One region of the Pseudomonas sp. GCM10022186 genome, then DNA from elsewhere that is predicted to be linked to it. Evidence: predicted binding sites of a transcription regulator. Region 1 holds the regulator's gene; the other holds the start of a gene.
The links. Region 1 encodes FliA, which starts transcription of late flagellar genes. Its sites were predicted from a motif close to CTAAAGTTTNNNNNNNNNNNGCCGNTAA; they were not measured.
Positions count from the first base shown of each region.

Region 2: a site for FliA is predicted at 1,571-1,598, ahead of ACFPU0_RS05390 (methyl-accepting chemotaxis protein). Genes of this name have one in related genera too.

Region 1 is NZ_JBHSOU010000028.1:166,468-169,872, forward strand. Features, by position in the region: gene ACFPU0_RS12850 (protein phosphatase CheZ) at 1-666, opposite strand, end outside; gene ACFPU0_RS12855 (chemotaxis response regulator CheY) at 686-1,060, opposite strand; gene fliA (RNA polymerase sigma factor FliA) at 1,144-1,890, opposite strand; gene fleN (flagellar synthesis regulator FleN) at 1,887-2,720, opposite strand; gene flhF (flagellar biosynthesis protein FlhF) at 2,799-3,405, opposite strand, start outside.
Region 2 is NZ_JBHSOU010000007.1:274,862-278,266, reverse strand. Features, by position in the region: gene ACFPU0_RS05390 (methyl-accepting chemotaxis protein) at 1-1,522, opposite strand, end outside; gene ACFPU0_RS05385 (chemotaxis protein CheW) at 1,662-2,198, opposite strand; gene pilH (twitching motility response regulator PilH) at 2,255-2,620, opposite strand; gene pilG (twitching motility response regulator PilG) at 2,666-3,073, opposite strand; gene gshB (glutathione synthase) at 3,341-3,405, shown strand, end outside.

The DNA.
Region 1 (3,405 bases):
GGCGCGCAGCAGGGCGTGGTCGTGCTCGATGCCGGCGTAGCGATCCACCTGGCTGGCCATCAGCACCAGCTTGACCAGGTTGCTCTCCACCTCGGTGACCAGCTGGGTCACGCGCTTGATCACCTGGCCGGTGAGGTCCTGGTAGTCCTGGGCCAGCAGGATGTCGTTGAGCTTGGCGGACAACGCATCGCTGTCCCGCTGGCTGCGCGCCAGGAACTGCTCGATGCGGCGGGCCAGGTCGCGGAAGCCGTCCACGCCGATTTCCCGGCGCATGAAGCGCCCCCACTCCTCGCCCAGCTGCCGGGCTTCGTCGCCCAGCCCGCCCAGCAGCGGCGCGCTCTCCTCCACCAGGTCCATGGTGCGGTTGGCGGCCTTCTCGGTCATCTGCACCACATAGCCCAGGCGGTCGGTCGCGTCGGCGATCTGCGACATTTCCTGGGCGTGGGGCAAGTGCGGGTCGATCTGGAAATTGACGATGGCGTTGTGCAGTTCGCGTGTGAGCTTGCCGACTTCCTGGTAGAGGCCGCGATCACGGACGTGATTGAGTTCGTGGATAAGTTGCACGGCGTCGGTGAAGTTGCCTCTCTCCAGGCTTTCCACCAGCTCCCGCGCACGGACTTTCAGGGTCGACTCGAAGTCTCCCAGCAGGGTTTCGTTCTGCTCCATGGTGCCCTCGCGGCTGGCATCAGCCGTTGACCCGCTCGAAGATCTTCTCGATTTTTTCTTTCAGCACCTGGGCGGTGAAAGGCTTGACCACATAGCCGTTCACACCGGCCTGGGCCGCCTCGATGATCTGGTCGCGCTTGGCTTCGGCGGTCACCATCAGCACCGGCAGGTGCTTCAGGCGCTCGTCGGCACGTACGGCGCGCAGCAGGTCGATGCCGGTCATGCCGGGCATGTTCCAGTCGGTCACGAGGAAGTCGAAATTACCGCTGTGCAGCATCGGCAGCGCCGTGGTGCCGTCATCGGCTTCGGCGGTATTGGTGAAACCCAAGTCGCGCAAGAGGTTCTTGATGATGCGTCTCATCGTCGAGAAATCGTCAACGATGAGGATTTTCATATTCTTGTCCAAGTCGACCTCCGTACAGTCTCAAACGCCCCTCTTGCCGGGTGCGCCGTTCAAATCTGGAAGCGGTGTGCCATTCAGCGTGCGCGCCATTCGCCCAGCCGCGCGCGCAGGCGTGCCGCGCACTGGCTGTGCAACTGGCTGACCCGCGACTCGCTGACCCCCAGCACTTCACCGATTTCCTTCAGGTTCAATTCTTCGTCGTAGTACAGCGCCAGCACCAGGCGCTCGCGCTCCGGCAGGTTCGCGATGGCGTCGGCCAGCGCGGCCTGGAAGCGTTCTTCTTCCAGCTCGTTGGAGGGCGAAAGTTGGGTGACACCGGCGTCCTCGTGCACCCCGCCATGCTCGCCGTCCTGCAACAGGTCGTCGAAGCTGAACAGGCGGCTGCCCAAGGTGTCGCTCAGGATGCCGTAGTAGTCTTCGAGACTCAATTGAAGTTCGGCAGCGACCTCCTGATCTTTAGCGTCGCGGCCGGTACGCGCTTCGATGGCGCGGATCGCATCGCTCACCATGCGGGTGTTGCGGTGCACCGAACGCGGCGCCCAATCGCCCTTGCGCACCTCGTCGAGCATGGCGCCGCGGATGCGGATGCCGGCATAGGTCTCGAAGCTGGCGCCCTTGCTGCCATCGTATTTCTTCGAGGCTTCGAGCAAGCCGATCATCCCGGACTGCATCAGGTCCTCCACCTGCACGCTGGCCGGCAGGCGCGCCAGCAGGTGATAGGCGATGCGCTTGACCAGGGGGGCATAGCGCTCGATCAGCTGATGCTGCGAGTCCCTTGCCTGGGCCTTGCCGTACATGCGCAGTCCGGTTGCGGGTGTCATACGGGGTTTTCCGCGGACGGCTGCTTGACCAGCCGCTCGACGAAGAACTCCAGGTGGCCCCGCGGATTGGCCGGCAGCGGCCAGCTGTCGACCTTTTGCGCGATGGCCTTGAAGGCCAGCGAGCACTTCGAGCGCGGGAAGGCTTCATAGACCGCGCGCTGCTTCTGCACGGCCTTGCGCACGGACTCGTCGTAGGGAACGGCGCCGACGTATTGCAGGGCGACGTCGAGGAAACGGTCGGTGACCTTGGTCAGCTTGGCGAAGAGGTTGCGCCCTTCCTGCGGGCTGTGGGCCATGTTGGCCAGCACGCGGAAACGGCTCATGCCGTAGTCGCGGTTGAGCAGCTTGATCAGCGCGTAGGCGTCGGTGATGGAGGTTGGCTCGTCGCAGACCACCACTATCACTTCCTGGGCCGCGCGGACGAAGCTGACCACCGAATCGCCGATGCCGGCGGCGGTGTCGATCACCAGCACGTCGAGGTTGTCGCTGATATCGCTGAAGGCCTGGATCAGGCCGGCGTGCTGCATGGGCGAAAGCTGCACCATGCTCTGGGTGCCGGAGGCGGCCGGGACGATGCGGATGCCCCCCGGCCCCTGCAACAGCACGTCGCGCAGGTCGCATTCGCCATTGATCACATCGGCCAGGGTGCGCTTGGCGGTGAGGCCGAGCAGGACGTCGACGTTGGCCAGGCCCAGGTCGGCGTCCAGCAACATGACGCGACGACCGAGATCGGCCAGCGCCAGCGAGAGGTTCACCGACACGTTGGTCTTGCCGACGCCACCCTTGCCGCCGGTCACCGCGATCACCTGTACGGGATGCATACTTCCCATTTCAAATACCTTGTCTCAGATCGACTGGGCCACTTGGCTGTCTGGCGCCACCCAATCCAGGGCGGCGCAATGAATGCTTCAACCGGCGCGGCGCGCCGGATTCTGGTAGAGGCCGGCGAACAGCTCGGCCATGGCTTCCTCGCTCGGGTCTTCCGCCGCCTGCAGGCTGACCGCACGGCTTACCAGCTGGTGGCTGCGGGGAACCTGCAGATCATCCGGAATTCGCGGCCCATCGGCCAGATAGGCTACCGGGAGATGCTGGCCGATAGCCAGCCCCAGAACCTCGCCCAGGCTGGCCGCTTCGTCCGCCTTGGTAATGATGCAGCCAGCCAGGCCGCAACGCTTGTAACTGTGGTAGGCCGCCTTGAGCACCTGGCTCTGGCTGGTGGCTGCCATCACCAGATAATTCTTCGCATTGATGGTCCGGCTGGCCAGGGCTTCGAGCTGCATGGCCAGGGCCGGGTCGTTGGCCGGCAGGCCGGCGGTGTCGACCAGCACCACACGCTTGCGCGCCAGCGGCGCCAGGGCCTGGGTCAGGGACTGGCCCGGGTCCACCAGGGTCACCGGCACGTTGAGGATGCGGCCGAGGGTCTTGAGTTGCTCCTGGGCGCCGATGCGGAAGGCATCCATGCTCACCAGGGCGACGCTCTGGGCGCCGTATTTGAGCACGTAGCGCGCGGCCAGC
Region 2 (3,405 bases), on a different contig from region 1:
TGTCGCCGATCTCCTGGGACGATTCACCGAGGCGCTTGATCCGCTTCGAGGTGTCCTGGATCTGCTCGCGGATGTTGTCCATGCCGGTGATGGTGTTGTGCACCACTTCGTTGCCCTTGTTGGCGATGGCTACGGAACGTTCCGCTACCGCCGAGGATTCGGAGGCGTTCGCCGATACCTGGTCGATGGACACGGCCATTTCGTTGATCGCCGCGGAGGCGCCGGCGATTTCCTGGGCCTGGTGCTCGGAAGCCTCGGCCAGGTGCATGGCGGTGGCCTGGGTTTCCTGGGCGGCGGCGGCCACCTGCACGGCGGTCAGGTTGATGGTTTCCACCAGCTCGCGGAGCTGGTCGATGGAGTAGTTGATGGAGTCGGCGATGGCGCCGGTGAAGTCTTCGGTCACGGTCGCGGCCACGGTCAGGTCGCCGTCGGCGAGGTCGGCGATTTCGTCGAGCAGACGCAGGATCGCCGCCTGGTTGCGTTCGTTCTTCGCGGCGGTCTCGGCCAGCCGGCTGCGGGTGCTCTGCACCATGACCAGGCCGATGAGGATGATCGAGCCCAGGGCCAGCACGCCCAGCACGTAGCCGGCGAAGCTGTTCAGGTCACGGCTGGAAGCCAGGTTCTCGAAGCCGGTGGTCAGCGCGGAGGCCTTGTCCAGCAGGGTCTGGGAACCGGTGAAGATGGTGTTGGCGGACTCGCGGACCTGGAAGAGCTCGGGCGAGGTCTCGAGGATCTCGTCCACCGAGCCGGAGACGAATTCGAAGAGTTCGGCGATCTCCTGCAGGCGCTCCAGGGCCTCGGTATTGGTGACCTTGGAGATCTCCATCGCCGGGTTGCCTTCGCGCATGGCGGTCAGTACGCGGCCGAACAGGCTGGCGTCGCGACCGAACATGTCGGCGGCCTGGACCGAGTCTTCGTCACCGGCCAGCACCTTGTTCACCGAACCGAGGATACGTTCGGCCAGCAGCGACTGGCGCTGGGCCACGGAAACCTGGCTGGCGGGCGCGCCGCTTTCGAGGAGGATGTCCACCACTTCCTCATACTCGACCTGCAGTTGCGGAATGGTTTCGGCCAGGGTGGCGGCCACCTGGTGCAGGGAGAGCACGGTCTGCTCGCTGGCGAGGATGGCGTCGGCGTTCTTGCGCAGGCTGTCCCAGTCCTTCTGCACGGGGTCCATCTCGGCTTTAACGGCAGCGGGCGCGTCAGGCAGGCCGGTGGAGGCGTCGCCCTTGACGAGGAAGTTCCAGCGCTGCTCGAAGTCGTTGCGCGCGTCCTTCAGCAGGGCGAAGGCTTCGGCCTTGCCCGCTGCGGCCTCGCTGGAGTTCTTGGCGATACGCTGGGAGAGCACGCGCAGCTCACCTGCGTGGCTGATGTACTCCTTGTCGTAGTTCGCCTGGGTGTTGAGGTACGCGAAGTTCGCGAACAGCAGCACGATGGCGACGATCAGGACCACGAAGAGTCCGGCGATCAGCGACGTGCTGCGCACCCCGGAAAACAGATTGCCTGAGTTCAGTCTTTTCATTATCGGGCCCCCGCCTGGACCAACCACTTGTTCCCATGTAACGCCAAAGGGCCGGCGAAGCCGGCCCAACCTTGAAACCGCAGTCCCGGGAACCGCATCCCGGTAACTACCGCGGAGCGCCAGGCGCCCCGCGTCGAATCTAGACAGCCACCTCGATGAACGCCTGATGCTGCGCCAGCGCATGCGGGCTGAACACCAGCCAGGGCTGTTCGCGGTGGAACACGCCGTGGATGAAGGTCTGGATACCGGCCTCCAGCGGGGGCAGTTCCTCGCTGAAGGCATCGACCAGGAAATGCTGCATGCCGAAGACTTCGTCGACGATCAGGCCGGCGAAGATCTCCTGGTGGTCGACCACCAGCACCCGGCGCTGCTTGCGCAGGGGTGAGAGTTCGCTGCCGAAGAAACCGCACAGGTCCATGATCGGCAACAGGCGGCCACGCACGTTGGCGACGCCCTTGACCCAGGTCTTCACCCCCGGCAGCAAGGTGTAGCGCGGCTCGTGCAGCACTTCGCTGACCTCGCCCATGGGCGCCACGAACAGGCGCTCGCCCATGCGGAAGCCGATGCCGCTCCAGCTCTGCACCACCTGTTGTTGCGCAGGCAACCCCGCGGCCAGCGCGCGACAGCGCTGGTCGATCTCGAAGAGGAGCTGGAAGGGAGTCTGCGAATCCGACATGGCGACCGGCCTTGGCCTGTTTCTAATAATTATGGTTCCGGGGACCGGCGCGGCACTCAGCCGGCCAGTACCGCGTTCAGGGTCTTGATCAGGGTGTCTTCTTCGATCGGCTTGGTCAGGTAGTCCTTGGCGCCCTGGCGCTTGCCCCAGACCTTGTCGGTTTCCTGATCCTTGGTGGTGACGATGACCACCGGGATATGGCTGGTTTCGGCGTCCTTGGTCAGCTGACGGGTCGCCTGGAAGCCGTTCAGGCCGGGCATGACGATATCCATCAGCACGGCGTCCGGCTTCTCCTGGCGGGCCAGGGCCACGCCATCGGCACCGTTCTCCGCCTTGAGTACCTGGTGACCGTGCTTCTCGAGCATGGCGGTCAGCTTGTACATCTCGGTCGGCGAGTCATCAACAATCAGAATACGAGCCATGGTGTTCCCCATACGGAAAGGCTTCACCGGCCTTCAGGCCGGACTTCAGGAGGCTTGCTCCACCGGGGTGAAATCGGGGACGTGAGTCTTGATCGCGCCGAGCAGCTCTTCCTTGCTGAAGGGCTTGGTGAGGTACTGGTCGGAACCGACGATGCGACCCTTGGCCTTGTCGAACAGGCCGTCCTTGGAGGACAGCATGATCACCGGGGTGGACTTGAAAGCGCTGTTGTTCTTGATCAGGGCGCAGGTCTGATAACCATCCAGGCGCGGCATCATGATGTCGACGAAAATGATGTTCGGATGGGAGTCGGCGATCTTGGCCAGGGCATCGAAACCATCGACCGCGGTGATGACCTCGCACCCCACTTTCTTGAGCAGAGTCTCGGCGGTGCGACGAATCGTTTTCGAATCGTCGATCACCATGACCTTCAAACCCTCGGAATGCTGTTCCATGTTCGCCCTACCATCGCCTCGGTGAGTCGTTATTCTGCTTTATATATATGCCTGAGGCCCTGCAACCGACGGGCTGCGACCCAATCGTCGGGCCTTTTTAGCACAGTCTCCAGACGCAAGCTACACGGCCCCCGCATCTGCGATTCTTCCCATCCGGGGGAAGGTTTTTTCCTTGACCGCGGTCAACGCCGGCGCCACCCTGAGCGCTTTATCCAACCGGCCCGCCGCCTTCGGCGTGCCCCTTGAAACCTGTTGCGGAGACCCCCCATGAGCGTTCGCCTCGGGATCGTCATGGACCCCATTGCGCAAATCTCCTTCAAGAAGGACAGCTC